4 regions of the Rahnella contaminans genome follow, and region 3 is predicted to be linked to each of the others. Evidence: predicted binding sites of a transcription regulator. Region 3 holds the regulator's gene; each other region holds the start of a gene.
What was found. Region 3 encodes PhoB, which activates phosphate uptake and scavenging genes when phosphate is short. Its sites were predicted from a motif close to CTGTCATAAAACTGNCNNAT; they were not measured.

Region 1: a site for PhoB is predicted at 2,996-3,015, ahead of phoA (alkaline phosphatase). Genes of this name have one in related genera too.
Region 2: a site for PhoB is predicted at 5,233-5,252, ahead of glpT (glycerol-3-phosphate transporter). Genes of this name have one in related genera too.
Region 4: a site for PhoB is predicted at 3,659-3,678, ahead of pitA (inorganic phosphate transporter PitA). Genes of this name have one in related genera too.

What each region holds. Positions count from the first base shown of each region.
Region 1 is NZ_JAADJS010000001.1:1,104,571-1,112,313, forward strand. Features, by position in the region: gene putA (trifunctional transcriptional regulator/proline dehydrogenase/L-glutamate gamma-semialdehyde dehydrogenase) at 1-2,229, shown strand, start outside; gene GW579_RS04850 (hypothetical protein) at 2,598-2,957, opposite strand; gene phoA (alkaline phosphatase) at 3,086-4,510, shown strand; gene tcyN (L-cystine ABC transporter ATP-binding protein TcyN) at 4,754-5,506, opposite strand; gene tcyL (cystine ABC transporter permease) at 5,503-6,171, opposite strand; gene tcyJ (cystine ABC transporter substrate-binding protein) at 6,243-7,043, opposite strand; gene GW579_RS04875 (D-cysteine desulfhydrase) at 7,178-7,743, opposite strand, start outside.
Region 2 is NZ_JAADJS010000007.1:57,621-65,363, forward strand. Features, by position in the region: gene GW579_RS22045 (lysoplasmalogenase) at 184-810, shown strand; gene GW579_RS22050 (zinc/cadmium/mercury/lead-transporting ATPase) at 925-3,282, shown strand; gene tusA (sulfurtransferase TusA) at 3,300-3,560, opposite strand; gene GW579_RS22060 (7-cyano-7-deazaguanine/7-aminomethyl-7-deazaguanine transporter) at 3,782-4,453, shown strand; gene GW579_RS22065 (DcrB family lipoprotein) at 4,578-5,144, shown strand; gene glpT (glycerol-3-phosphate transporter) at 5,383-6,735, shown strand; gene yigL (sugar/pyridoxal phosphate phosphatase YigL) at 6,812-7,621, opposite strand; gene pldB (lysophospholipase L2) at 7,670-7,743, opposite strand, start outside.
Region 3 is NZ_JAADJS010000002.1:639,997-647,739, reverse strand. Features, by position in the region: gene phoR (phosphate regulon sensor histidine kinase PhoR) at 1-1,319, opposite strand, end outside; gene phoB (phosphate response regulator transcription factor PhoB) at 1,343-2,032, opposite strand; gene sbcD (exonuclease subunit SbcD) at 2,260-3,498, shown strand; gene sbcC (exonuclease subunit SbcC) at 3,495-6,752, shown strand; gene mak (fructokinase) at 6,806-7,726, opposite strand.
Region 4 is NZ_JAADJS010000004.1:235,713-243,455, reverse strand. Features, by position in the region: gene GW579_RS18355 (FKBP-type peptidyl-prolyl cis-trans isomerase N-terminal domain-containing protein) at 1-798, opposite strand, end outside; gene GW579_RS18350 (serine hydrolase domain-containing protein) at 1,019-2,215, opposite strand; gene GW579_RS18345 (aminoacetone oxidase family FAD-binding enzyme) at 2,220-3,428, opposite strand; gene pitA (inorganic phosphate transporter PitA) at 3,750-5,255, shown strand; gene uspB (universal stress protein UspB) at 5,365-5,700, opposite strand; gene uspA (universal stress protein UspA) at 6,038-6,478, shown strand; gene rsmJ (16S rRNA (guanine(1516)-N(2))-methyltransferase RsmJ) at 6,541-7,287, opposite strand; gene prlC (oligopeptidase A) at 7,297-7,743, opposite strand, start outside.

The DNA of each region.
Region 1 (7,743 bases), on a different contig from region 3:
GCCGATCCGGTTCTGGCCGTCGAAGCGCTGGCCGCCAGCGAAGGTCAGGTCGGTTTACCGCATCCGCGTATCGCGTTGCCGCGCAATTTGTACGGCGACAAACGCGTGAACTCTGCGGGGCTGGATATGTCGAGCGAACACCGTCTGGCGTCGCTTTCCAGCGCCCTGCTGCAAAGCGCCAGCCATCCGGTGAAAGCCCAGGCGATGATTGATGCACAGACCGATGAGGGCGAATTCCTGCCAGTCATTAACCCGGCTGAAAACGGCGATATCGTCGGCTACGTGCGTGAAGCCACGCAGGACGAAATCAGCCGTGCGCTGGATGCGTCCACCGCCGCCGGTGCTATCTGGTTTGCGACGCCTCCCGAAGAGCGCGCCGCAATCTTGCAACGCGCCGCAGAATTGATGGAAGCGCAGTTGCAAAGCTTGCTTGGCGTACTGGTGCGTGAAGCCGGAAAGACTTTTAATAACGCTATCGCCGAAGTACGTGAAGCGGTGGATTTCCTGCACTATTACGCAGGCCAGATCCGTGAAGACTTTGCCAATGACTCGCACCGTCCGCTCGGGCCGGTTGTGTGTATCAGCCCGTGGAACTTCCCGCTGGCGATCTTCACCGGGCAGATTGCCGCCGCCCTCGCCGCAGGCAACAGCGTGCTGGCAAAACCGGCTGAGCAAACGCCGCTGATTGCCGCGCTGGCCGTGGGCATTTTGCATGAAGCCGGTGTTCCGACGGGTGTGCTGCAACTGTTGCCGGGCCAGGGGGAAACAGTGGGCTCGCAACTGGTGAACGACGAACGCGTCCGCGGCGTGCTGTTTACCGGTTCCACCGACGTGGCAGGAATTTTGCAACGCAACATCGCCGGTCGTCTGGATCCGCAGGGGCGTCCGACGCCGCTTATCGCCGAAACCGGCGGCCTGAACGCGATGATTGTGGACTCCTCCGCACTCACCGAACAGGTGGTGACCGATGTCGTGGCGTCAGCTTTCGACAGCGCTGGTCAGCGCTGTTCCGCCCTGCGCGTGCTGTGTATTCAGGACGACGTCGCCGACCATACGCTGCAAATGCTGCGCGGCGCGATGGCCGAGTGCCGCATGGGCAACCCTGAACGGTTGTGTACCGATATCGGGCCGGTGATCGACGCCGAAGCCAAAGCCGGTATCGAGAAACACATCGATGCCATGCGCGCCAAAGGCCGCACGGTGTATCAGGCCACGCAGGAATTTGCCGCCGATCAGCAGGAATGGACGCGCGGAACCTTCATCAAACCGACGCTTATCGAGCTGGAAAGCTTCGATGAAATGAAGAAAGAAATCTTCGGCCCGGTACTCCATGTGGTGCGTTATGCCCGTCAGGATCTGGATAAGCTGATCGGTCAGATTAATGCCGCCGGTTACGGCCTGACGCTGGGGATCCATACCCGCATCGACGAAACCATCCACCGCGTGACGCAGCAGGCGCACGTCGGCAACATGTACGTGAACCGCAACATGGTCGGCGCTGTCGTGGGTGTGCAGCCGTTTGGCGGTGAAGGCTTATCCGGAACCGGCCCGAAAGCCGGTGGTCCGCTGTACCTGTACCGCCTGCTGAGCAGCCGCCCGCAGGACGCCGTGCAGCAAACGTTATTGCGTCAGGATCGCGAACTGCCGCTGGACACGTCTGTACGCGAAGCGTTACTGGCACCGCACCGCGCGTTGCAACAATGGGCGACGGAGCAGAAACATCGCGAAGACCTGATTGCCGTGTGCGAGCGCTTCGCACAAACCAGTCAGGGCGGCACTTTGCGTACCCTGCCGGGGCCAACCGGGGAACGTAACACTTACGCATTATTGCCGCGTGAGCGCGTTCTGGCGTTGTCAGACAATCAGGATGATGCGCTGACCCAGCTCGCCGCCGTCACCGCGACCGGTTGCCGTATTCTCTGGCCGGATGCGCCGTTACAGCGCGAACTGTTCAGCCAGTTACCGGAAGCGGTACAGGAACGTGTCGATTTCGCCAAAGACTGGCAGAACGAGGCACCGGTATTTGACGCGGTGATTTATCACGGCGACGCCGATCAGCTCCGCGAACTTTGTCAGCTTATCGCCAAGCGCCCTGGCGCGATTATTTCAGTACAAGGGTTTGCGCGCGGCGAAGATAACATCCTGCTGGAGCGTCTGTTGCATGAGCGTTCACTGAGTGTGAATACCGCGGCAGCGGGCGGGAATGCGAGTCTGATGACAATCGGGTGATAGATTGCAGAAGCCGCTGCAATTGGGCGGCTTTTCACTTGCAGTGAGGCACCAGGACTCTGACCGGGGAAGTTTCGGTTTTTCAATAACTGTGTTCACTTAACCTGCTGCGTCGAAACCGACCAAAGAGGCCCAGGACGGGGCCTCTTTGGAATCTCCGCGTCTTTCTAACAGCGCTATCGCTCGCTGGCTATGTTTCAGGGGCCAGCGCTATTGCCGCGAAAACTTGCCGCTACGCGGTACCCTCACTCGGTTTCGAGCCACAGGTCTCGAAACACTTCGCTCGGCAAGCTTTCCGAAAGCGGCTGGAGGCTTTTTTAAAAGATAAACCATTCTGCTTTTGAATTTAGATAAGCCACTGGCCGCTTTCAAAACGACGTCGAATGAACGGTGAGAAACAGCGAGAGTCTTTTTCCGAGCAGGTTCGAACCTGAAGTGAGAGTACCGCGCAGCGGCGGCGTTTGCGGCACTAACCGGAGTTGCTGAAACATGGCCAGCGAGCGTAGCGCGTGTTGAAAAAGCGTGGGGAAATCCAAAAGGGGAAAAGCACTTTCCCCTTTTGGTCGGTTTCGGCGCCTGCCTCTGAGTGATAGCTGTTCTTGAAAAACCGAAACTTCCCGGTCATAGTCCCAGCCCCTCACTGCAAGTAAAAAAACCAAAACTTTCCTGGTCCTGTAACCGAAAGCCGCCATGTGCGCGGCTTCTGCACAAGGAAACACCTCGATCATATTCGAACTGCCTATCAGCAGACTGAATTATCATTAAAACGTCATAACTCTGACTTAACCTACCGGTAACAAAATACAACAATCTGTGTTTTTTTATTTCTGACGGTTTATCAAAAGGAGTTTTGACCATGCAACAACCTCTCTCCCTGCTTGCCCGCGCACTCTCTGCCGCCCTGCTGGTTTCCACATCCGCCAGCGCTTTCGCCGCGGAGCCGGACGCCCTGACAGACCGCGCAGCAAAAGGCGTGCTGACTGAACCGGGTGGCGCTCGTCGTCTGAGCGGTGACCAGACGGCAGCGCTGAAAGCTTCGCTTTCGGATAAAACGGTGAAGAACGTAATCCTGCTGATTGGCGACGGAATGGGCGATTCTGAAATCACTTCCGCACGAAATTATGCAGAAGGCGCAGGCGGTTATTTCAAAGGCATCGATGCCCTGCCGCTGACCGGTCAGTACACGCATTATTCTCTGGATAAAAAGACACAGAAACCAAGCTATGTGACGGATTCCGCCGCCTCAGCCACCGCCTGGACGACCGGCGTAAAAAGCTATAACGGCGCGATCGGGGTGGACGTAAACGGTAAAGATCACCAGACCATTCTCGAGATCGCCAAAGCCGCAGGCAAAGCGACCGGCAACGTCTCGACGGCAGAATTGCAGGACGCCACGCCAGCCGCCCAAATCGCGCATGTCACGTCCCGTAAATGCTATGGCCCGGAAGAAACGGCCGAAAAATGCGCCAGCAACGCGCTGGAAAATGGCGGACGCGGTTCCATCACTGAACAGCTGTTGCAGGCACGCGCCGACGTCACGCTGGGCGGCGGCAAAAAATCCTTCAGTCAGTTGGCGAAAGCCGGCGAATTCAGCGGTAAATCCCTGAAAGACCAGGCGCTGGCGCAGGGTTATGTGTGGGTAGAAAACGCCGACCAGTTGAACGCTATCACACAGGCCGACCAGAAAAAACCGCTGCTGGGCTTATTCGCCGACGGCAACATGCCGGTACGCTGGCAGGGTCCGAAAGCCACGTATCACGGCAATATCGATAAACCTGCCGTCACCTGCGAAGCCAATCCGCAGCGCACCTCAGAGATCCCGACGCTGGCCGCGATGACCGAAAAAGCGATCGACCTGCTGAAAACCAATCAGAACGGCTTCTTCCTGCAAGTCGAAGGTGCGTCGATTGATAAGCAAGATCACGCTGCCAACCCTTGCGGTCAGTTTGGTGAGACGGTAGATCTGGATGAAGCGGTGCAGAAAGCCCTCGAATTTGCCCGTCAGGATGGCAATACGCTGGTGATTGTGACCGCCGATCACGCGCATTCCAGCCAGATTATTGAAGCCGACGCCAAAGCCCCCGGCCTCACGCAAACGCTGACCACCAAAGATGGCGCGCCGATGACCATCAGTTACGGGAATTCCGAGGATGACTCGCAGGGTCACACCGGGACTCAGTTGCGGATCGCCGCGTTCGGGCCACACGCCGCGAACGTCGTCGGGCTGACCGACCAGACGGATTTGTTCTATACCATGCGGGAAGCAATGAATATTAAATAAGCAGGAGGCCGCTGCTTTGGCGGCTCAAAGCCATTGTTTTGGATTGCCATCCAACGTGGCATCTGGTTTTAACTGGATCGCGAAAGTTTCGGTTTTTCAATTGCAATGATCGCTCAGCGGCTACCGCCGAAACCGAAATTTACTCGGTCAGCTGTCAGCCCTCACTGCAAGTGAGAAACCTAAATCTTCCCGATCCAGTGACTGAAAGCCGCCTTGTGCAGCGGCTTGTGCACAAAACTGAATCTAGTGCGCCAGAAACTTCTCAAGGAACTGCTTCGTCCTCGCATGCTGCGGGTTCGAGAATAGCGCCTTCGCAGGCCCCTGCTCTACGATCTTCCCCTGATCCATAAAGATCGCTCTGTCCGCAACATCGCGCGCAAAGCTCATCTCGTGGGTCACGATGACCATGGTGCGGTGCTCGAGCGCCAGCGCGCGGATGGTGTTGAGCACTTCGCCGACCAGTTCCGGGTCGAGGGCAGAGGTCGGTTCGTCGAACAGGATCACTTCCGGGCTCATCGCCAGCGCGCGGGCAATCGCTACGCGTTGTTGCTGACCGCCGGAAAGGCGACGCGGGTAAGCGTTTTCCTTGCCGCTTAATCCGACTTTTTCCAGCAGCTGACGCGCCGTCGCGATGGCTTTCGCCTTCGGTTCGCCCTTCACAATCACCGGGCCTTCAATAATGTTTTCGAGCACAGAACGGTGCGGGAACAGGTTGAAGTTCTGGAACACAAAGCCCACCTGCTGACGCAATTCGCGGACTTTGTTTTTTTGTTTGCTGATCGGCTTGTTGCCGTCAATTTCGATATTGCCGACTTTGATCGTGCCGCCGTCCGGCTCCTCCAGCAGGTTAATGCTGCGCAGAAGCGTCGTTTTTCCCGAACCGCTCGGCCCGATAATCGCGACGACTTCACCGGCATTGACCTGTAAATCGATACCGTGCAAAACCGTCTGGCCGTGGAATTTCTTCGTCAGTTGCTTAACGTCAATGGTACTCATGAAGGCTCCTGATCCTGGCGGTTAACGCGGTCTTCCAGACGGTTTTGCAGGAAGGATAAAACGGTCGCCAGCACCCAGTAAATAATGGATGCGGCCAGATACATGGTGAACACTTCCAGCGTGCGGGAGGTGACCAACTGAGCCTGACGGAACAGTTCCGGCACCTGAATGGTCGCCGCCAGCGAGGTGTCTTTCACTAATCCGATAAAGCTGTTGCCCAGCGGTGGCAACGCAGTACGTGCCGCCTGCGGTAAAATCACGCGGCGCATCGTCTGCCAGGGGTTCATGCCGATACTTGCCGCCGCTTCCCACTGCCCTTTTTCAATTGACGAAATCGCCGCTCGCAGGGTTTCAGAAGTATAAGCCGCGGTGTTGAGTGAGAGGCCAATCATAGCCGCCGGAATAGGATCCAGCTCGATACCAAACTGTGGCAAACCGTAGTAAATCATAAACAGCTGTGCAATCAGCGGCGTACCGCGAAACACGGAGACGTAAAAACGTGACAGCCACGACAGTGGCCAGAAATGCGAAAGGCGCATCAGCGCCAGCATAAAGCCTAATATTAACCCGAAGACCATACCGCCCAGACTCAGCTGGAGGGTAAACAGGGTTCCTTTCAATAAAAATGGTGCTGAATCCAGCACCAGTTGAATACTTTCTTGCATCCGATAAAGACCTTTTGGATGTGTATCCTGAAACAACCCGGAGCAAGATCAGCTCCGGGTTTAACGGATAATTATTTGGTGACGTCAGCCCCGAACCACTTCTCGGAAATTTTGGCTAAAGAACCATCTTTTTGCATTTCTGCAATCGCTTTGTTGATGGCGGCCAGTAATTCAGGGTTGTCTTTGCGGATCGCAACACCGGATTCCAGACGGGAGAACGGCGCACCGGCAACGGCTAAGGTGTTGTTGGTTTTCTTCACCAGATCCAGCGCAGCCAGGCGGTCAACCAGAATCGCATCGGTACGACCTACGCGCAGATCCTGATATTTCGTCGGGTCATCATCATAGGTACGAACGTCCACGCCCTGAACATTCGCGCGTAACCATTGTTCGTAGTTGCTGCCCAGACCCACGCCTACTTTCTTACCTTTGAGATCTTCCGGCTTGGTGATTGAGCCTTCGTTACCTTTTTTGGTCAGCGCCTGAATACCGGAAACGGTGTACGGCGTGGAGAAGTCATATTTCTTCTCACGTTCAGGGGAAATGGTCACCTGGTTGATGACAACGTCAATACGTTTGGATTCCAGAGAAGCCAGCATGCCGTCCCATTTGGTCGGTTGCAGCTTCGCTTTCACGCCCATATGCTGTGCCAGCGCATCGGCGAATTCCACTTCAAAACCGGTCAGTTTGCCGTCTTCACCCTGGAAACTGAACGGAGGGTAAGTCCCTTCCAGACCGACGATCAGCGTGCCGCGGTCTTTCACTTTTTTCAGTAAGCCTTCATCAGCAAAGCTGTTGGTGACCATACCGGCTGTCAGGCTGACGGCCACAGCACCCAGAAGTAAACGACGACGCAATGTGGAAAAAACCATATACACCTCAGTTATTATCGATGTTAGAAAGTTATATATCTGACGATTTGCGCACAGTAGCACCCGCCGCGAGAGTTATCAGGAATATAATTTCATAATCTTAGTGCAAAATTGCATAAGCGTACTGTATGGCATCACACTTGCGGATGATACGCAAACAGTGCCGGCGCGCCGCCGGTATGGATGAACAGGATCGGGCCTTCGTCCGGGAATAATCCGCGTTCGATGCCGTCGAGCAGACCGGCCATTGCCTTGCCGGTATATACCGGATCCAGCAGCATCGCTTCCTGCTCCGCCAGCAATTTCACCGCCGCCATTCCCGCTTCATTCGGCTCACCGTAGCGCGGTGCAAAATAGTCATCCCACAAAACGATCTGCGGTATTTTTTCATCAAACTGCAAACTGGCAGCAACGTCACGGGCAATGGTTTCCACCTTCGGACGCTGCGCGTCGGCTTTACGTGACACCGTCACGCCTATCAGTTGTGTATCCGGCATTAAATGCTGCAATGCGACCGCCAGCCCGGCGTGTGTCCCCGCACTGCCGGACGCCACCACGATTGCGCTGAAATCGACGAAACTCGCGGAAGACTGTTCAGCAATCTCCAGCGCACACCGGACATATCCCAGCGCACCCAGCGCATTCGAGCCGCCGACCGGCACAACGTACGGACGAAAACCTTGCCCTTCCAGGCGCTCAG
Region 2 (7,743 bases), on a different contig from region 3:
CTCTGCGGCTGCTATTCTTCAACTCTGCCTGAACAGACGGCCTGATAAGGTTATTTCTGATTGTCTGCGGCACCGCGCCTCTCCTACACTGAGAATAAGTACGGGAAACCAGGATGTGTTTTCCTGAAGGCAGATCCTTGCGTTGGTTTTATCTTCTGTTTTTTAGATATAAAAGGATAAACAATGAGTTGGCCATTCCTCGCAGTATTTTTCTCAGGCTGGTTGTTCGTTGACGCCAGCTATCGCGGCCCGCGCTGGCAACGCTGGGTATTCAAACCCGTCACCTTATTATTGCTGCTTTTACTTGCCTGGCAGGCACCGACGCTCAATGTTTACAGCTATCTGATCCTGCTGGGTTTGGCCGCGACGCTGGTTGCCGACGGTCTGCTGTTGCTGCCGGAAGAGCGGTTTATGTACGCCATCGGCGCGTTCTTCCTTTCGCATCTGCTGTATACGCTCAGTTTTGCCAGCCAGATGACGATTACGTTCTTCTGGCCTTTACCGCTGACGCTGCTGATTATCGGCGCGGTATTACTGGCGGTGATCTGGACGCGCCTGGCGGAACTTCGCTGGGCAGTGACCACTTACATCGCGATGACGCTGCTGATGGTCTGGCTGGCGGGTGAACAGTATTTCGCGCGCAGCACCGACATGGCGTTCTCGCTGTTTTGCGGCGCTGCGCTGCTGTTGCTGGGGAATATTTTCTGGCTCACCAGCCGTTATCGCTTCACTTTCCGCGCCTCCGACGCACTGGTTGCCGCGTGTTATTTCGGCGGTCACTTCCTGATTGTCCGGTCGCTTTACCTGTAAATTCCTGCAGCGGAACCGTTCTGGTTCCGCTATCTCAAAATTGTTATTGACCTTAGAGCTGACTCCAGGGTTTACACTGGGAGTAATTCCACTCGGTTTCGAACCGGAGGCTTTATGATCCCAATGAAAAATAACAACAGCTGTAACTGCGGATGTCAGGGCAAACGCGCGCCTGCACTGCATATCAACAAAATCAGCATGCCCGCGCAGTCCGGCACACATCCTGCGGGCTGTTGCAGTGACAAAGCTACGCTGGCGGCATCAGCTTGCGCTACGGCGTCCGACAGCTGCTGCACTCCGAAAACAGGTGAGCACTCACACACTTCCGACGATGGCAGCGCAGAAGGCTCGCCGGGCGAAGATGACCCCAGCGCGCCGCTTTCCGCCAGCCATCAATACAGCTGGAAGGTGGAAGGAATGGATTGCCCGGCGTGCGCCCGCAAAATCGAAAATTCTGTTGCAGGCCTTGATGGCGTAAACCGCGCCAGAGTACTTTTTGCTACTGAAAAACTGGTCATTGATGCCGGTTTTGATATCACAAAAAACGTGCAAAATGCCGTTACCGCCGCAGGATTCACCCTGCAATCTCTCGATAACAAACAAAATATCCCGGAAGCGGAAGAGTCACGTCTGAAAGAAATGCTGCCGCTGATCGTCCTGTCGGTGCTGATGTTGCTGAGCTGGGCGCTCGATCATTTCAACCCGCAAATGGGTAAAATTGCGTTTATCGCCACCACACTGGTGGGATTGTGGCCGGTGCTCCTTCAGGCCATCCGCCAGACGCGCTCCGGTTCGCCTTTTGCCATCGAAACGCTGATGAGTATTGCGGCGCTCGGTGCGCTGTTCATTGGTGCAACCGCCGAAGCCGCGATGGTGTTGCTGCTGTTTATGGTGGGCGAGCGTCTGGAATCCTTCGCCTCGAGCCGCGCACGAAGTGGCGTGAAATCCCTGATGGCGCTGATCCCGGATACCGCCGTACGCGTGGTAAATGACAAAACAGAAACGGTGCCGGTCAGCAGCCTGCGCCCCGGCGATATCATTGAGATCGCGGCGGGCGCGCGCCTGCCCGCAGACGCCATTTTACAAGACCACGCCAGTTTCGATGAAAGCGCATTAACCGGCGAATCAGTGCCTGTTGAACATCAGCCCGGCGAAAAAGTCCCGGCGGGAAGCCTGTGCGTTGACCGTCTGGCGCGCCTTGAAGTGGCTTCCGCGCCCGGCAACAGCGCCATCGACCGCATCCTGCAACTGATTGAAGAAGCTGACGAACGCCGTGCGCCTATCGAGCGTTTCCTCGATACTTTCAGCCGCTATTACACGCCGGTCATTATGCTGATGGCGCTGCTGGTGATTATCGTTCCCCCGCTGGCGATGGGACTTTCATGGGAAACCTGGATTTACCGCGGGCTGACGTTGCTGCTGATTGGCTGCCCTTGTGCGCTGGTGATTTCGACGCCGGCGGCGATCACCTCCGGGCTGGCCGCAGCGACCCGCCAGGGCGCATTAATCAAAGGCGGTGCAGCGCTGGAACAGCTGGCACTCATTCAGACCGTCGCGCTGGATAAAACCGGTACGCTGACCGAAGGGAAACCAGAAGTCACCCACGTTGTAACCCTGAACGGTATCAGTGAAGGCGAAGTGTTAAGTCTGGCCTCGGCGGTCGAAGAAGGTTCGCATCACCCGCTGGCGCAGGCGATTTTAGCCCGTGCAAAAATCAGTAATCCTTTACCGCTTACGGCGCAGGATCGCCGTGCGCTGGCCGGTACAGGCGTGGAGGGCATTGTTTCTGGCCGTAAAGTTCAGGTGCTGACTCCAAAAAGTGTGGCAGAAAATACGCTAACAACAGAAACCCTTGCGCAAATTACTGACTGGGAATCCACCGGGAACACCGTGGTGGTTGTTTTGCAGGAAGATAACGCCATCGGCCTGATTGCAATGCAGGACCGCCTGCGTGATGACGCCGCAGAAGCCTTGCAGAAGCTCAAAGCCCTCGGCGTGTCGGCGGTAATGCTCACCGGCGACAATCCGCGTGCAGCGAAAAACATTGCCGACCGGCTGGGCATTGATTTCCGTGCAGGCCTGCTGCCAGCGGATAAAGTCTCGGCGGTCACCGCGCTGAATGCAGTTAAACCGGTGGCGATGGTCGGCGACGGCATTAACGATGCGCCGGCCATGAAAGCCGCTAGGATAGGGATTGCGATGGGAAGTGGCACTGACGTTGCGCTGGAAACCGCCGACGCGGCGCTGACGCACAACCGCCTGAGCGGGCTGGCGCAGATGATCAGTTTGTCACGCGCAACGCGGGCGAATATCCGTCAGAACATTACGATTGCGCTGGGGCTGAAGGCGATATTTCTGGTGACCACCATTATGGGGCTGACCGGTTTATGGCTGGCGGTGCTGGCCGATTCCGGCGCCACGGCGCTAGTCACCGCCAATGCCCTGCGGCTGTTGCGCAAGAAATCACACTGACCGTCAGGGCTGAGCAATCAGCCCTGTTTTTCCACCAGACCTTTGCACAGCAAATAGCGGTACGGCAGGTTTTCAGTATCAGACGCTAAAAGCCGGTGTTCCATAAAACGGCAGAAACCGGGAATATCGCGGGTCGTTGCCGGATCATCGGCGATGATAAGCAGCGTTTCGCCGTCTTTCATGGTGCGCACCGTTTTGCGAACCATCATTACAGGTTCCGGGCAACGCAGTCCCAGCGCATCAAGCTGATGGTCGGGATTGATAAAGGGGTCGTTCATTTCGTGTCTCAACATCTTCATACGTGAATGCGCGACAGTTTAACCCGCTGGTTTTCTGGTGCAACAAACAAGGCGCATTGCGCTAAAATTAACCATTGAAGCTGTTGCGCAAACGGTGCGCAAACAGGTAATATGCGCGCCGCACGTGATGACTCAGTGCATAAGTAAAAATACGTTTGGGTTCCCTCACCCCAATTTCTTTATAAAAAAAGGTCACATCTATGTACTCTTTTACTGCTCAGCAGCGGTTTTCCGCGCTGATATGGCTTTCTCTATTCCACATTGCCATCATTACGTCCAGCAACTATCTGGTTCAGCTGCCTGTCTCCATTTTTGGTTTCCATACCACCTGGGGCGCGTTCACTTTTCCGTTTATTTTCCTGGCTACCGATCTCACGGTGCGAATCTTTGGCGCACCGCTGGCACGACGGATTATCCTTTCCGTCATGATCCCGGCACTGGCAATCTCTTACGTGATTTCCGCGCTGTTCTTTGAAGCACAGTGGCAGGGCGTTGAAGCGCTCAGTAGCCTGAACATCATGGTAGCCCGCATCGCGACCGCCAGCTTTATGGCTTACGTGCTGGGACAAATCCTCGACGTTCACGTGTTTAACCGCCTGCGCCAGAACCGCCGCTGGTGGATTGCGCCGGTCGCCTCGATGTTCCTCGGCAATATCAGTGATACGTTGTCCTTCTTCTTCATCGCGTTCTACAAAAGTACCGATGCCTTTATGGCGGCGCACTGGGTAGAAATCGCGCTGGTGGATTACAGCTTCAAAGTGCTGATCTGCCTGGTGTTCTTCCTGCCGATGTACGGCATGCTGCTGAATATGCTGCTTAAGCGTTTATCCGCACAGGGACATAACCCGCATTCGGCTATCCGCGCACACTGAACAGGGCTCTGGTAAAACACAAATCGCGCCATAATCTGACTTGCATTTGTGGCCTGAATAGGTTGCCATAACGACTGTTAAGTCAACATGTAAGCCTGATAGACAGGCCACTTAAGGAAGCCCGATGCGTAATATCGCGAAAATGATGGGAATGGCAGTACTGATCGCCGGTCTGGCTGCGTGTGACGGTAAAACCACCGATGCACCTGCCGCAGATAAAGGTGCGCCAGCGGCCGCAGCGACGGCAGCGACCACGCCGGTCAGCCTGCTGGAAGGTAAAGTCACTTTCTCCCTGCCGCAGGGAATGAGCGACCAGAGCGGTAAGCTGGGCACTCAGGCAAACAATATGCACGTCTACGCAGACAGCACCGGCCAGAAAGCGGTGATTGTGATCCTGGGTGATAACACCACCGAGTCACTGGACGTTCTGGCGGGTCGTTTACAGGATCAGCAAAAAGCGCGTGATACCAATCTGCAAGTCGTCACCAATAAATCCATTCAGGTGAACGGCCAGACGTTGCAGCAGTACGACAGCGTCATCACCTCTGCCGGTCAGAAAGCGTATTCCTCTATCGTGCTGGGCAAAGTCGACAGCCATTTGCTGACCATGCAAATCACGCTACCAGCAGATAATCAGCAACAGGCACAGACCGATGCCGAAGCGATTATTAATACGTTGAAAATTCAGTAAATTCAGATGTTGTGAAAATATCAGGCGGAGCTCAGGCTCCGCCTTTTTTGTCTTATGCTGTTACTCGTACTCACAAAATCTGCCTCAGCTGTAATATAAATGTAACAATTCCGTCATAAATCACAGTTCGTTTGTGCGCGAATAGCTAAAATGATGTTCGTTTTGGAACACACTGGCTCCGCCATTTCGTTCGTGACTCACGATGAGTCCGACCTGATTTATGCCATCGGAGGCATTTATGCTCAGTATCTTTAAACCCGCGCCCCACAAAGCTCCTGTTGATGAGGCTCACGTCGATCCGCTTTACCGCCGTCTCCGCTGGCAAATCTTCATGGGGATTTTCTTCGGTTATGCGGCCTACTATCTGGTGCGCAAAAACTTCGCCCTGGCCATGCCTTATCTGATTGATCAGGGCTTTTCCCGGGGTGATTTAGGCTTTGCGCTGTCCGGGATTTCTATTGCCTACGGCATCTCAAAATTTATTATGGGGTCTGTCTCTGACCGCTCGAATCCGCGCGTTTTCCTGCCTGCTGGTCTGATTCTGGCCGCGGCGGTGATGTTGTTTATGGGCTTCGTGCCATGGGCTACGTCGAGCATCGCCATTATGTTTGTACTGCTGTTCCTGTGCGGATGGTTTCAGGGAATGGGCTGGCCGCCGTGCGGTCGCACCATGGTCCACTGGTGGTCGCAGAAAGAACGCGGCGGTGTGGTGTCTGTATGGAACTGTGCGCATAACGTCGGCGGTGGTATTCCCCCGCTGCTGTTCCTGCTGGGTATGGCGTGGTTTAACGACTGGCACGCGGCGCTTTATATGCCTGCTTTCGGCGCTATTCTGCTGGCGGTATTCGCCTTCATGACCATGCGCGATACGCCACAATCTTGTGGTCTGCCGCCGATTGAAGAATACAAAAACGATTATCCGCCGGACTATGTAAAAGAGTCTTCCGAGCAGGAACTGACGGCGAAACAGATTTTCATGCAGTACATTTTGCCGAACAAATTGCTGTGGTACATCGCCCTGGCTAACGTGTTTGTCTATCTGCTGCGCTACGGCATTCTGGACTGGTCACCGACTTACCTGAAAGAAGTGAAGCATTTTGCGCTGGATAAATCCTCGTGGGCGTATTTCCTCTATGAATATGCCGGTATACCGGGCACGCTGCTTTGCGGCTGGATGTCGGACAAAGTGTTTAAAGGCAACCGCGGCGCTACCGGCGTGTTCTTTATGGTGCTGGTGACGATCGCCACCGTGATTTACTGGCTCAATCCGGTCGGTAATCCGGGTATCGATATGGCTTGTATGATCACCATCGGCTTCCTGATTTATGGCCCGGTCATGCTGATTGGTTTACATGCGCTGGAACTGGCACCGAAGAAAGCGGCGGGGACGGCGGCAGGCTTTACCGGTCTGTTTGGTTATCTCGGCGGTTCAGTCGCCGCAAGTGCGATTGTCGGTTATACCGTGGACTACTTTGGCTGGGACGGCGGTTTTATCGTGATGATAGCCGGTTGCGTGCTGGCCGTTGTGCTGCTGTTGCTGACCATGCTGAGTGAAAGTAAACACAAAGCACAGCTGGCCGGACGCGTCTGATTTAACAGGGTAATAAGATTAGCAAAGCAGGGCAAACGCCCTGCTTTCGTTTTTATGACGCTGGATTTACAGCAGCTCAGCTTTCTTGTGCAAGATACATCTTGCGCAGGTAATGCGGCACGGCGTCGTCGGCGTTGGAGCCGATAATTTCCGCATCCGGCAGGGCAGCTTTCAGACGTGGCAATGAGCCACTCATCAGGCACCCTTTACCAGCCATCGACAGCATTTCGAGGTCATTCAGACCGTCACCAAAGGCGATGCAATCTTTCAGCGAATAGCCCATCAGCTTAGAAACATATTCCAGCGCGTGGCCTTTCGATACGCCACCCGCCATCACTTCCAGACATACCGGCAATGAGAAGCTGACGTTGACACGGTCGCCCCAGCGCGCGTTGATGGCTTCTTCCAGCGGCAACAGTTTTTCGTGATCTTCACAGGTGAAATACACTTTGCAGATGCCGTCGGTTTCCAGCAAACCCGGTTCATACAGTTTGTATTTGAAGACGGATTCACGGAAGAAATCATCCTGATCGGCGCGGTCCCGGTTCATATACCAGTCATCGTTGCGATAAACGTTGGTCAGAATATCCGGGTTGTTATGCATGATGCCGAACAGATCTCTGGCAATGTCTTCATCCAGATTGTGCGAGAAAATCAGATCGCCGTCAGTGTTATGCACACGCGCACCGTTGGAGGTGATCATGTACGCACTGATTTCCAGATTATCGCGCATCTGCGCCACGTCGATATGGTGACGCCCGGTAGCGAACACGAAATGCACGTCGCGCTGAGTCAGCAGTTTCAGCGTCTCTTTGGCGAACGGGCTCAGGGTATGATCAGGTGATAGCAGCGTGCCATCTAAATCGGAAGCAACAACATGGTACATAGCGTTAGGTTCTAACCTCTGATGGAGTTGTGCGCGGCGAACCGCGGATTAAAGCTGTCGCGCAAAAAAGCGCATGATAGCGTCCAGCGCCTGTGCCCTCAGGTCGTCCCGTTCAAACAGGA
Region 3 (7,743 bases):
TAAGGTTTTACGGTGACCGGGGAGTCTGAACCCTGAGGAACAATCAATTTTGGTGCCAGCGTGAACATAAACCGCGTGCCGACACCGACTTCGCTGAGAACTTCGAGTTTCGAATTATGGTGGCTGAGCGCATGTTTTACGATGGCGAGCCCCAGTCCGCTGCCGCCGGTCTGGCGTGAGCGCGCCTTATCCACACGGTAAAAACGTTCGGTCAGACGCGGTAAGTGCTGCGGCGCAATGCCCGGCCCGTTGTCACTTATCTGAAACTGCGCGCCATGTTGAATTTGCTGCCAGCTGACTTCAATCCGCGTGCCCGGCGGGGTGTGATTCACGGCGTTATACACCAGATTCGACACCGCACTGCGCAGCTGATCTTCATTGCCAAAGACTTTCAGCTTTTCGTTTACGCGAAACACCACTTCATGTTTCCCGCCGCTTAACGTCTGCACTTCCCGCTCAAGCATGCTGAGCATCACCGGAATATCGACCTTCTCGTGCATATCGATATTGGCGGATGCTTCGATTTTCGACAGGGTCAGAAGCTGCTTCACCAGCCCGTCCATGCGCCTCGTCTGCTCCTGCATCGTATCCAGCGCTTTGGTGCGGAACGGCTCTTCCAGCTTGGCGTCTTCCATCATTTCCAGATACCCCTGCAACACAGTGAGCGGCGTGCGAAGTTCATGGCTGACGTTGGCAAAGAAGTTACGTCGCGCGCCTTCGAGCTGACGCATCTGCGTGACGTCACGCGCCACCATCAGAAGCTGCCCCTCGGAATACGGCATCACGCGAAACTCGACGTAATGTTCATTATTGAGTTGCAGATTCAGGGCACGGCTGAAGTCACGGGTCTGGATCCAGGTGCGGAATTCCGGATAACGCAGCAGGTTAAAAATATGCTGGCCGTTATCTTCCGGCCAGCGGAAACCGAGCAGATCCTGCGCCAGTCCGTTACACCAGAAGATATTGCCTTCTTCCGTCGCCAGAACCACCGCATCCGGCAGCGATTCGGCACCGCTGCGGAAACGTTTGATCAACTGACCTAATTCACGACGACGTCGCCGGTTGCGCATCTGCATCTGGTTCAGCCCGTAAAACAGCGGTTCCCAGCTCCAGCGCCCGTTCGGCGGGGTGATGCTGCGGTCAAGCCACAGCCAGTGAGAGAGTTTAAGCTGATTGTAATAATTCCAGCCCAGCGCCGCGACCAGCGACGCAAAGAGGAGCCAGCCGAAATGGCCGACGAAAATTCCGAGGATCAGGGCTGGCAGACAAAAGAGAAAAAATTCGCCGGCCAGACGTTTCCATGACAAACGTTCTAACACACAGGTTCTCCGCTGTGGGGGACTCAATAACGCGTTGAGAAACGATATCCGGTACCACGAACAGTCTGGATCATTCTGTCATGTCCACTGGTTTCCAGCGCTTTACGCAAACGACGAATATGCACGTCTACCGTGCGATCTTCCACATAAACGTTAGTGCCCCACACGTTATTGAGCAACTGTTCTCTGCTGTAAACGCGTTCGGAATGGGTCATAAAGAAGTGTAACAACTTAAATTCGGTCGGCCCCATATCGAGCGCCTGCTCGTTGGCCATCACCCGGTGAGACGACGGATCCAGACTGAGCCCCAGCATGTCGATCACTTCTTCGACCGCCATTGGCGAAATCCGGCGCATCACCGCTTTAATACGGGCAACCAGTTCTTTTGGTGAAAACGGTTTAGTGATGTAATCATCGGCACCGACTTCCAGGCCGCGCACCCGATCTTCTTCTTCACCGCGAGCGGTCAGCATCATCACCGGAATTTCGCGGGTCAGTGCTTCACGTTTAAGGTGCTTAATAAACTGAATACCGGAACCGCCGGGTAGCATCCAGTCGAGCAGGATCAGTTCTGGGTAAGGTTCCACTAACTGGCCAATCGCTGAATCAAAATCTTCAGCTTCTACTGCCTGATATCCATTCTGTTCCAGTACAAAACACACCATTTCACGGATTGGAGCTTCGTCTTCAACCACCAATATACGTCTAGCCATCGTAGGTCCTGCCAATAGGTTAGCGATCTTTTATTTGATTGCGGGCGCCATTATGCGTCAGTTTTGTGACAGATTTATGAATGAAAATGATGGTTCATTTAAGGCAAATATGACAGATAAATTCCCGCCATCCTGCTGAAATTGGTCTGATTTATCGGGGACAGGTTCCCCCGCCGACGTTTATACTTTGCACCATTGTCGTCATACAGGGTTCACACGGGAGTCTCATGCGCCTGATCCACACCTCCGACTGGCACCTCGGCCAGTACTTTTTTACCAAAAGCCGCGCCGCTGAACATCAGGCATTTTTGCGCTGGCTGACCGGTCAGGTGCAGCAGCATCAGGTGGACGCCGTCATTGTCGCCGGGGACATCTTTGATACCGGTTCGCCGCCCAGTTACGCCCGCGAGTTGTACAACCGCTTCGTGGTGGAATTACAACAAACCGGCTGTCAGCTGGTGGTGCTGGCCGGGAATCACGATTCCGTCGCCACGCTCAATGAATCCCGCGAACTGCTTTCGTGCCTGAATACGCGGGTGATCGCCACCGTAGGCGAAAATCTGGAGGAACAGGTTTTAGTGCTGAACACGCGTGAAGGCCAGCCCGGCGCGGTGTTGTGTGCCATTCCGTTTTTGCGTCCGCGCGATTTACTCGCCAGCCAGGCCGGACAGTCCGGCAGCGACAAACAGCTCGCGTTGCAGGAAGCCATTGCGGCGCATTATGACGCGCTGTATCAGGCCGCACTGGCGAAGCGTCAGAAACTTGGTGTGCCGTTGCCCATTATCGCTACCGGCCATCTGACCACCGTCGGCGTCAGCACGTCTGACTCCGTGCGCGACATCTATATAGGCACGCTCGACGCCTTCCCGGCCCAGGCATTTCCGCCGGTAGATTACGTGGCGCTCGGGCATATTCACCGCGCCCAGTGCGTCGCAAAAACCGAACATATCCGTTACAGCGGCTCGCCGATTGCCCTGAGTTTTGACGAACTGAGCAAAGCCAAAAGTGTGTACTTACTCGATTTCGACGGCGCAACGCTTAACGCCATCGACACGCTGGAAATCCCGGTTTTCCAGCCCATGCAGATCATCAAAGGTTCGCTGGCTGAAATCGAAAAACAGCTGGCGCAGTTTGCAGGCGGCGATACGCAAAAGCCGGTCTGGCTGGATATCGAAGTCGCCACGCAGGACTATCTCAGCGATATTCAGCGACGCATTCAGGCGCTGACGGAAGATCTGCCGGTAGAAGTCGTGCTGTTACGCCGCAGCAAAGAACAGCGCATCCACAGTATTGAGCAGCAGGAAAAGGAAACGCTGAGCGAGCTGAGCGTCAGTGACGTGTTTGAACGACGTCTGGCGCTGGAACCGGATCCTGATGAGCCGCGTCAGGCGCGGATGCGCACGCTGTTTGCGCAGGTCGTTGAACAGATCACCAGCGGTCAGAATGCGGAGGACGGCGCACAATGAAAATTCTCAGCCTGCGATTAAAAAACCTGAACTCGCTGGAAGGCGAATGGAAAATTGATTTCACCGCTGAGCCGTTTGCCAGCAACGGTTTATTTGCCATCACCGGCCCGACCGGCGCGGGGAAAACCACCCTGCTCGACGCCATTTGTCTGGCGCTTTATCACCAGACACCGCGTCTGAACGTCACGCCGAGTCAGAATGAACTGATGACCCGCCACACCGCCGAATCGCTGGCGGAAGTCGAGTTTGAGGTCAAAGGCATTGGCTACCGCGCGTTCTGGAGCCAGCGCCGGGCCAAAAACTCGCCGGACGGCAATTTACAGGCGCCGAAAGTGGAACTGGCACTGCTGGCCGATGGAAAAATTCTGGCCGACAAAGTGCGCGATAAACTTGATGCCATCGCCGAGCTGACCGGGCTGGATTTTGGCCGTTTCACCAAATCAATGATGCTTTCACAAGGCCAGTTCGCCGCGTTCCTGAATGCCGATGCCAACGACCGCGCGGAATTGCTGGAAGAACTCACCGGCACCGAAATCTACGGGCGGCTTTCTGAGCGCGTGTTTGAACAACATAAAGAAGCCAAAAATCAGCTCGACGGTTTGTATCAGCGTATGGCAGGTATCGAGTTGCTCAGCGAAGAGCAGCGTCAGGCGTTTGAAACGGAACTGGCCGCGCTGAACGCGCAGGAAATTATCCTCAGCCAGCAGGCGCTTCAGCGCCAGAAGGATCTGAACTGGTTGCAACAATGGCAGCAGGTACAGCAAAAATATCAGCAATCTCAGCAGCAGCTGACGGCGGCAGAGCAGGAAAACCTCGCCGCAGCGCCGCAGTTGCAACAACTCGCGCGCAGTGAACCGGCTGAAAAGCTGCGTCCGCTGCTCAGCGACCGGTTGCGCTGTGAGAAAGAAACACAGGAGTTACAGCAAGCGCTCACGCAACTGGTTCAGCAACAGCAACAACAGGCCGCACAGATGACACCGCTGGCTTTGGCGCTGGAACAGGCGAAAACCGCTCGCCAGAAACAGGCCGGAGAGCAGCGCCAGCTACAGACGCTGATGGACGAAAAAGTTCTGCCGCTGGATAGCGAAATTGCCCGGTGGCACAAATCACTGACTGACACGCAGCAGGCCGTCAGTGAAGTACAGAAACAGGCCAGTGAGCATAACGCGACGCTGGCGAAAATCACCGAAGAACGGCAGAAACTGGAGGTACAGAGTCAGCAGCATCAGGCGAAACACACCACGCTGACCGCCGCGCTTGAGACTCAGCAACAGCGTCAGGTTGAACTGGAAAAACAGCAGCCGCTGACGGCGTTGCAGAAGCGGCAATCTGAACTGGCGCAACTGCGTCCGGTACGCCAGCAGCTGTTCTCACTCGCACAGATTTTCCCTCAGCTCGACTCACGTGTCCGTCAGCAGCATCAGGATTTTGCGCAGAATCAGACGGCAATCGCGGAAGAAGAAGAACGCCTTGGCAAAATCCGTCTGCAATGCCAGAAACAGCTCGAGCATCTGAATGATGTCAAAGCGCGGCTGAAAAGCGAGGAACTGATCGTCAGCCTGACGGCAGAACGCGCGAATCTGCAAAGCGGCCTACCCTGCCCGCTGTGCGGTTCCACCTCGCATCCGGCGATTGAAAGTTATCAGGAGATCAAACCGTCTGAAACGGCGCAGCGTGTTGAGAAAATGCAGCTGGAATTTGATGCAGCGAAAGCCAGCGGAATCGAACTGGCCGCGAAAATTAAAAGCCTGAAAGAACACCAATTGCGCCTGCAAACGCAGCTTGAGCACGACCAGCAGCAACTGAACGCGCATCTCGAAAACTGGAAGAAAATCAGCGCTCCGCATGGTCTGACGTTCACCCTGAATGATGCGGCGGACATTCAGCAATGGCTGGCGTCATGCGATCAGGAAGAACAGCAAACACAGGAAACCCTCCGCCAGCATGAACAGCTGGCCCGTGCGCTGCAACAGGCGAAAGACGCCCTCAGCGAAGCCGCCGGCGAACAACAAAAAGTCCAGCAGCAAAGTGCATTGCTGGCAGAGCGTTTTACGCTGACGCAGCAAAACCTGACGAAGTCTCTGGAACAGCTTGAACGCCTGCAAACCCAGTATGCGGATGGCGAGAAAACGCTGAAGGAACTGACGGCGCAGCGCACAGAACTCTTCGGCGCCCGTCAGGTTACGCAGGTTCGCGAGCACTTACATCAGCAACAACAGGCCGCCGAGAAAGCGGTCAGCGAAGCCGAGACTGCCCTTCACCGGGCGCAGGAACTTCGCGACAAACTGGCCGGTCAGCTCGCCAGCACGCAATTGCAACATCAGCAGGCCACGGCCCGTCTGCATCAGGCACAAACAGACTGGCAACAGGCGCTGGCCCACAGCGAGTTTGCGGATGAAGACGCAGTGAAACTCGCGATGCTCGACGACGCATTACGCCAGCAACTCCTTGAGCGTAAAGACCAGTTGCAGAAACAGCGGGTACAGGCTCAGGCGTTGTTAAGCGACGCGAAAGAGACACTGGAGAAACAGCGGCTCGCACGCCCGGCGCATCTGAGTGAATACGAAAGCGATCTCACGGCGCTGATGGCCGAGCAGGAATCGCTGTCACAAAGCCTGAAAGCGCTGCAACAGCGCACCGGCGAAGTGAGTAATCAGCTTAAATTCGACAAGGAACGAAGCGGCAGCCAGCAGCAGTTAATCGCGCAGATTGCGCAGGCGCAGCTGACCTGTGATGACTGGGGATATCTTAATCAGATGATTGGCTCCAGCGATGGCGCGAAATTCCGTAAGTTCGCGCAGGGGCTGACGCTGGATCATCTGGTGTATCTGGCGAACCGCCAGCTGGAAAAACTGCATGGCCGTTATCTGTTGCAACGTAAAACCAGCGACGCGCTGGAGTTGCAGGTTGTCGATACGTGGCAGGCAGACGCCGTGCGTGATACCCGCACGTTATCCGGCGGCGAGAGTTTCCTGGTCAGTCTGGCGCTGGCGCTGGCGTTGTCAGATCTGGTGAGCGATAAAACCCGCATCGATTCGCTGTTCCTCGACGAAGGTTTTGGTACGCTCGACGCCGACACGCTGGACACCGCGCTGGACGCCCTCGACAGCCTGAACGCCTCCGGTAAAACCATTGGCGTGATCAGCCACGTTGAAGCGATGAAAGACCGCATTCCGGTGCAAATCAAAGTGACCAAGGTGAACGGGCTGGGCGTCAGCCGCCTGAGCAGTGAATTTAAAGTCCCGTCGCAGTAACCGATACAGCCGCATGATGGCGTGACATCATGCGGCTTTTGTCTGCCAGAAAATTACAACGCGAAGCGCGACTGCGGCCACAACCAGGCTGCACCGCGAACACCGCTGGAATCGCCGTGAACCGCTTTAAGGATCGGCGTTTCACATTCGCCGCCAAACACCCACTGTTTGATCAGCACGGGAACGGTCTGGTACAGACGATCGACGTTGCTCATGCCGCCGCCAAAAACGATGACATCCGGATCCAGAATATTCACCACGTTGGCCAGCGCTTTCGCCAGACGACGCTCGTAGCGGCCCAGCGCCAGCTCCGCCGTTTCGTCGCCCTGCTCAACAAGCTCAATAATTTCCGCACCTTTCAGCCGCTGGCCTGACAGCCGGAAATAATCTTCTGCAAAACCGGTGCCCGACACAAACGTCTCCACGCAGCCGGATTTGCCGCAATAGCACGGCACGTCGCGGGCAAACTGGATTTCTTCCTCGTCCTGCCACGGCAGCGGGTTGTGTCCCCATTCGCCTGCATTGCCGTTGCCGCCCGCGTGCGCCACGCCGTTAAGCGCAATACCGGAGCCGCAGCCGGTACCAATAATCACGGCAAACACGGTGTGACGGCCTGCGCCTGCGCCATCAGTGGCTTCGGAAACCGCCAGACAGTTCGCGTCGTTAGCAATATGCACTTCGCGTTTGAGCAACAGCGCCAGATCTTCATCCAGCTGCTGGCCATTTAGCCAGACCGAGTTGGCATTTTTCACTTTACCGGTAAACGGCGAAAGCGTACCGGGGATCCCAAGGCCGACGCTGCCGTGCTGGCCGGTGGCTTTTTCGGCGTCCAGCACCAGACCTTCAATCGCTTTCAGCGTGCGTTCGTAATCATTTCTTGGCGTATCCACCCGCTTGCGGAACAGTTCTTTCCCTTCGCCGGATAACGCGATGACTTCTATTTTTGTGCCGCCTAAATCAATGCCAATTCGCACGTTTTCTCTCCTGTTTC
Region 4 (7,743 bases), on a different contig from region 3:
TACGATTGTGCCATCCACCAGTTTGCCCTGATAGCCAACTTCAACCGTATCGGTATCTTTGAGTACGTTGCCCTCGCCTTTGTTTTTAACCAAGTACAGCAAACCTTGTTTGGTCTTTTTCACGCCATCTTGTTTGGCGAAATCAGCGAGGAAGGCTTTATCCGCGGCACTCTTTTTATCCATTTCTGCTTTCGTCAGGACTTTGACCTGTTCATCAAACGCCGTCAGCGTCGTGTGAATGTCCTGATCGCTCATTTTCACCTGATTATTAAAGGTGTCTGCGATCCCGGCCAGCATGATGTCTTTGCTCATGGCGATGTGCAGCGCTTTCTGCTGCTCAATCTGTTCTTCGATGTAACGCGCCATCGCGACACCGCTGGCGTAAGCCCGTTTCTGCTCTTCGCTGTCGAGGCTGAACACAGGTTTTACCGGCGCTTTCGGTTCTTCTTTCGCCGCAGGAACGGTGGCTGCCGATGTCGGTAAAACGGTCAGCGGAGCCGGAATTTCGGTAACAGCGGGGGCGGATTTTTCAGATGCTATCGGAACAGGTTCAGTGGCAATAACAGGTGCCGGTTTCTCAGGCGCTGCCGGAGCAGGTTCAGTGGCAACAAACGGTGCCGGTTTCTCAGGCGCTGCCGGAGCAGCTTCGGCGGCAGCAACAGCAGCCGGTTTTTCAGGTGCCGCCGTTACGGCAGGTTCCGTAGTGACAACCGGCGCGGGATCAGCGGCAACGGCTGCGCCGGACAACATCAGTAAGCCGGCAAGGCAGGCGTTTTTTTTACGAGTCAGGGAGAACATAACAGTCCTTTGCGAAAAGAGAGTCCCCGCAGGGCATGATAATTTTCAGGCAGGTTATATTATTTTCGGAAAAGAAATATCTGATTCGGCGCAAGACTGTCGGAAAGAAACTATAAAACTGTTATGAAACAATCCCCCCTTCTGAATTCTAATATGTAAAAATTTTTATTTACATAAATCAGTCAGATTATTCAGCACGCACACATTCACGAAAACAATATCAATGGCACTTCCCGCGATAATCATCGGCCATCGCCATTCTCAGCAAAAGATCATGACCAATATAATTGCTCCAGTTAAAGGTGTTTTGTAATACCACCACGGCATTCTGATGTTTTTTATCAAAACCAATATAACTGGAATAGCCGCCGATATAGCCGACCTGATACGTAATCGTTTGATGGCTGATGTGATCCGTCACCCACGCGATATTCGCCGCCTCGATAGCTCGCTGGAAATATACTTTTTCCGTGTCGCTGATCGCCATGTTGAGATCACCATTTTTTGAGCCATCTATGTGAGCACGCAGGTACTTAAGCAGGTCGTCCACATTGCTGTACAGGCTGGCGGCGGCCACCATGTTATTGGAGAAATGCCAGTCAGGCACCACTTCGCCGCGCGGGATAAATTTCGGCTGATCGCCCGCATGCCCGATGGCGCGGTAAGGATAGTCTTTCAGGCGCGTCGCATAAAAACTGGTGTTATCCATCTTTAGCGAGCGGAAAATAAAATCATAAGACAGTTGCTGGATGTCTTCGCCGGTTTTCAGTTTGAGAATATACCCCAACAGCGCGTAGCCTAAATTGGAATACTGCGGCTCGCGCTTCTCCGGCTTTTTAAACCCTGACAGATCGTTGACGACGGAATCGCTGTCCAGCTCGTGATAGAAATTGTCGCCGGTGTAGAGATAGCGGAGAAAACTCTCCAGCATGTCTTTATTCATGTTTTGTCGCGGCAGACCGGACGTGTGTGTCGCCAGCTGCAACAGCGTGATGTTTTTCGCATCCTCGCTCAGCGGGATATTTTTCGGCAGCAAATCGGAAAGTTTATCGTCCCAGCGCAACTGGCCTTTATTGACCAGCCCGGCCACCACTTCGCCGGTCACGCCTTTACTCACAGAACCCAGCGCGAACAGGGTTTCCCCGTCGATTCTGTAGCTGTGGGTGGAATTAGTGTAGCCGTAGCCCCAGGTTCTGGCCTCGCCGTTGTTTCTGATAATGCCTATCGCAAGGCCCGCCGCTTTCTCTTTTTTCTGATACTGGCGGACAACGCCATTAACCATCTCATCGAGATCGCCCGAACAGGCCAGCGCCCGCACGGCATCGGTATGCTCTTTCACCTGCATGTCAGATAACGTTCCGCAGGATGTCAGAAACAGGGGGGACAAAATGAAGAAACGGTGAAATCCCCCTGTCATGTGGCTATTTCGCGCCCTTCGGTCGGGAAATCAGGTCCTGCGCGCACGCCCAGGCGGAGCTCCACGCCCACTGGAAATTGTATCCGCCCAGCCAGCCGGTCACATCCACGACTTCGCCGATAAAATACAGACCCGGCACTTTTGCCGCGGCCATGGTTTTGGAGGAAAGTTCGCGCGTATCGACGCCGCCTAGCGTGACTTCCGCCGTGCGGTAACCTTCGGTGCCGTTCGGCTGAACCTGCCAGTTTTGCAATTGCTCAACCAGTTCGGCCTGTTGCGGCACGTTCAGCTGTTTCAGCGTGACGTCCGGCAGTTGCCCGAGCGTTTGCAGACATTCCACCAGACGTTTAGGCAGTTGCATCGCCAGCGTATTTTTCAGGCTCTGGTTCGGGTGTTCCTGCCGCTGTGCATTGAGAAACGCCGCCAGATCGATATCAGGCAGTAAGTTAACGCTCACAAACTCGCCAGGCTGCCAGAAGCTGGAAAGTTGCAGAACCGCCGGGCCGGACATCCCGCGATGCGTAAACAGAATGCTTTCGCGGAACACCGTGCCATCCTGCGCGGTCAGCACAGCGGGCACGGAGACGCCGGAAAGCGTCTGCAAATGGTCGAGCAGCGGCTTGTGCAGCGTAAACGGCACCAGACCGGCGCGGGTCGGTAACACTTTCAGGCCAAACTGTTCGGCCAGACGATAACCGAAAGGCGACGCGCCCAGCCCCGGCATGGAAAGTCCGCCGCTGGCAACCACAAGTGAGTGAGTACTTACAGTTGAGCCATTCACTTTGATAATAAAGCCATCTTCGGTTTTCTGAACGTCTGAAATCTCGCTGCGCAGACGCACATCGACATTCCCCCGTTCACATTCTTTATCCAGCAACGCCACAATTTGTGTCGCTGAATCATCGCAAAAAAGCTGGCCGAGCGTTTTCTCGTGCCAGGCGATGTTGTAGCGGTTGACCAGATCGATGAAATCCCACTGGGTGTAACGCGCCAGCGCGGATTTACAGAAATGCGGGTTTTCTGAAAGATAGGCAGCCGGTTCGGCATACAGATTGGTGAAGTTGCAGCGACCGCCGCCCGACATCAGAATTTTTCGTCCGGTTTTTTTGCCATTATCCAGCAGCAGAACCCGGCAGCCACCCTGTCCGGCCTGCGCTGCACAGAACATGCCTGCCGCACCCGCACCAATGACTACCACATCAACCTGTTCCACTTTTGGCCTCTCTTACCGGAAATTTCAGCTACGTTTTAGACAGGGCTTCCCCCTGTGCAAATGGGCTTTAGCCGCATTGCGACGCGGATTGTAAGGGACAGACGCCCCTGAAACCAGCCAGAGAGGTGGTTTTCTGAACGTCGTAAGTAAATGTTTCAGCACCTAAACGAGGAATAAGATTTTGATATATAAAAAATAAATTGAAACAAAGCCAAATATTGAACTGTTTTTAGTCAAAAAAATGTCATATTTTCCTTTTCCCGTCCCCCTGTTCTCGCAGATAATGCGCGGCGTTCATGACCACTAACTGGCGTAACAATTATGCTGCATCTATTTGCCGGGTTGGATATTCATACCGGTTCGTTATTGATTCTCGCGTTACTGTTTGTTCTGTTCTATGAAGCCATTAACGGTTTCCATGATACGGCCAACGCAGTAGCAACCGTCATATACACCCGGGCAATGCGTTCGCAATTAGCGGTCGTGATGGCAGGGGTATTTAACTTCTTTGGCGTCCTGCTCGGTGGTTTGAGCGTGGCCTATGCCATCGTCCATTTACTTCCAACCGATTTGTTGCTGAATGTAGGTTCCGCGCATGGCCTTGCCATGGTGTTCTCTATGTTACTGGCGGCGATCATCTGGAACCTCGGCACCTGGTATTTTGGTCTGCCGGCGTCCAGCTCCCATACCCTCATTGGCGCTATTATCGGCGTGGGTTTGACTAACGCGCTGATGACCCACACGTCAGTGGTTGATGCGTTAAACATCCCGAAAATGATTGGCATTTTCGCCTCACTGATCGTCTCACCGCTGGTCGGGATGATTATGGCGGGAACCATGATTTTCCTGCTGCGTCGCTACTGGAGCGGGAATAAAAAACACGCCCGTATCCACCTGACGCCGGCAGAACGTGAAAAGAAAGACGGCAAGAAGAAGCCGCCATTCTGGACCCGTATTGGCCTTATTCTGTCCGCAATCGGCGTGAGTTTCTCTCACGGAGCGAACGATGGTCAGAAAGGTATCGGCCTGATCATGCTGGTGTTGATTGGCGTGGCTCCGGCAGGTTTCGTGGTGAACATGAGCGCGACCGGTTACGACATTGCCCGTACCCGCGACGCCGTGACGCACCTCGGCCAGTATTATTCGCAGCATGTTGATGCGGTGCCACACGTTGTGGCGCAGACGCCTCTGGTGCCTGCACCGGACGTCAATATCGCACCAGCCGATGAGACAAAAGTGTTCCATTGCGACAGCAGCCACGCACTTGATGCGATTGGCCGTGCGCAGACACTGCTGACTAATCTTCAGTCTTACAGCGATCTGGCACCGGAAGAACGCAGCCACATGCGCCGCCTGCTAATGTGTGTTTCTGATACTGCCGATAAAGTCGCTAAACTGCCGGAAACTTCCGCGGCGGATAAACGCTTCCTCGGCGAGCTGAAAACCGACATTCTGCAAACTGTCGAATATGCCCCGATTTGGATCATCATCGCGGTCGCGCTGGCGCTGGCGCTGGGTACCATGATTGGCTGGAAGCGCGTTGCGACCACCATCGGTGAGAAGATTGGTAAGAAAGGCATGACCTACGCTCAGGGCCTGTCTGCGCAGATGACGGCAGCGGTGTCTATCGGTGTGGCCAGTTACACCGGTATGCCGGTTTCCACCACGCACGTGTTGTCCTCTGCGGTTGCAGGCACCATGATTGTGGATGGCGGCGGTGTTCAGTCTAAAACCGTGAAAAACATCGCTATGGCGTGGATTTTAACCCTACCCGTGTCGATTGTTCTTTCCGGCGTGTTGTACTGGATTGCGCTGAAGCTTATCTGATAAACCTGCGTGCTCAGGCACGGATGTAAAAAAGGCGGCCTTGTTCTCAGAACCGGTCGCCTTTTTTTATTCCCTTTTTCACACTTTCCTCGCAACGATTTTAGACGTGTCAGTACCAGATCAACATGGCCATCATACTGATAAGAATCAGTCCAACCAGACATGTCGTCAGGACAAACTGGCCGCGTACTCTTTCACACCGGCGGATAAACTCAGGGTCGTGATGTTCAACATAGCGCTGAGCATAAATATAGCGAACCAGTCTTATCTGCTTGCCGGGCTGGCCGTGGGAAGTAAAGAATCCCCCGCCGTCCACGTACTGATACAGCAACGGATCACAGCCCCGCAGCACCACCAGCAACGCGCGCAAAGACGAGTAATAACGCAGCATATTCACCACACACACAAAACATAAAGCCCAAAACAGCGCAACGGGACTGATCATGATTCCCCCTCAAGGCGAACTGACACCGCGCAATGCCGCTCAAAATCTGCCGCACACCCGACGTTTCGCCCTGCCTTTCCGCGATTTCACACCCCCGGGCAACGTTCGCCCGCCCTCTTTTCTTATCACAGAAGAATGCTAAAGCAGGAGAAGCCTGCATTATTGAGTGTAGGAAACGAATCTGTAAGTGTTCATATTATTTGTATCTATAGATTGTCAGATTAGGAAATGGGATCTGTATGCTTGATTTGTCTCACCATTTTGGCGCTATACTGACGTCATGACATTCGCATGATGCTGATATAGCTTTTAACTGACTTATGGAAGGAGTTTTCTTATGGCTTACAAACACATATTGATTGCTGTTGACCTCTCACCTGAGAGCAAAGTTTTAGTCGAGAAAGCGGTTTCCATGGCGCGTCCGTATAACGCCAAGGTGTCCCTGATCCACGTTGATGTGAACTATTCAGACCTCTACACCGGCCTGATTGACGTGAACCTGGGCGACATGCAGAAACGTATTTCCGAAGAAACGCACCACGCGCTGAACGAGCTTTCGCAAAACGCCGGTTACCCGATTTCAGAAACCCTGAGCGGCAGCGGTGATTTAGCCCAGGTGCTGGTCGATGCCATCAACAAATACGGCGTGGATTTAGTGCTGTGCGGCCACCACCAGGATTTCTGGAGCAAGCTGATGTCCTCTGCACGCCAGCTGATCAACACCGTCCATATCGACATGCTGATCGTGCCATTGCGTGACGAGGAAGAAGAAGCGTAAGACGCGACGTCTGCGCGTTGATGAGAAAGAGGTGCCAGTGGCACCTCTTTTTTTATGGGAATTTACAGCGGCGTATAAATATCAAACCGGTGGCTTTTCGTGACAACCGCAGCCTGCGCAGCGATGTCCGCCATCGGTGGCGCATAGTCAGGGCGTTTCACTACAATCCTTTTGGTCGCTAACCTGCGCGCAGGTTCCAGCAGGCCATCGGCATCTTCGTCCGGGCCAACCAGCCCCTGAAACACGCGCATCTCTTTCTTCACCAGTGCACTTTTTTGTTTGTGCGGATACATCGGATCGAGATACACCACTTCAGGCTTTGGCGAAAGCTCAGAGAGCGCGGTCAGGCTTGAAGCATGCAGCAACGTCATGCGTTCACGCAGCCACGGGCCGATTTCCGCATCACGGTAGCCACGCGCCAGCCCGTCGTCGAGCAAAGCCGCCACCACCGGATTGCGTTCCAGCATCCGCACTTTGCAGCCCAGAGAGGCCAGCACAAACGCATCGCGGCCCAGACCGGCGGTGGCATCGACGACATCCGGCAGATAACTGCCTTTGATGCCGACCGCTTTTGCCACCGCCTCACCGCGTCCGCCGCCAAATTTACGACGATGCGCCATCGTGCCGCCGGCGAAATCGACAAAAATGGCACCGAGTTTTGGCTCGTCGCGTTTGCGTAATTCCAGACGCTCAGGCGTCAGCACCAGCGCCATCACGGCATCCGGGTCGGACGTCAGATTCCAGCGCTGCGCCAGAACAGATAAGGCGCCTTCATCGGCGCCTTCTTCACAGAGTAAACACACACTCACAGGCAGAAATTATCCTTTGATACCGTAATGGCGCAGCATAGCATCCAGTTGCGGCTCACGCCCGCGGAAGCGTTTGAACAACTCCATCGGCTCTTCGGAACCGCCGCGCGACAGAATATTATCCAGGAACGACTGCCCGGTTTCGCGGTTAAAAATCCCTTCTTCTTCGAAGCGGGAATAGGCATCAGCAGACAGCACTTCCGCCCACAGATAGCTGTAGTAACCCGCCGCATAACCGCCTGCAAAGATATGGCTGAAGGCGTGCGGGAAGCGTCCCCAGCTTGGTGACGGCACAACCGCAACCTGCTTCTTGATTTCTGCCAGGGTTTGCAGGATTTGCGCGCCTTTTGCCGGGTCATATTCCGCGTGCATGCGGAAATCGAACAGACCGAATTCCAGCTGACGCAGAATAAACAGCGCCGCCTGATAGTTTTTCGCGGCCAGCATTTTATCCAG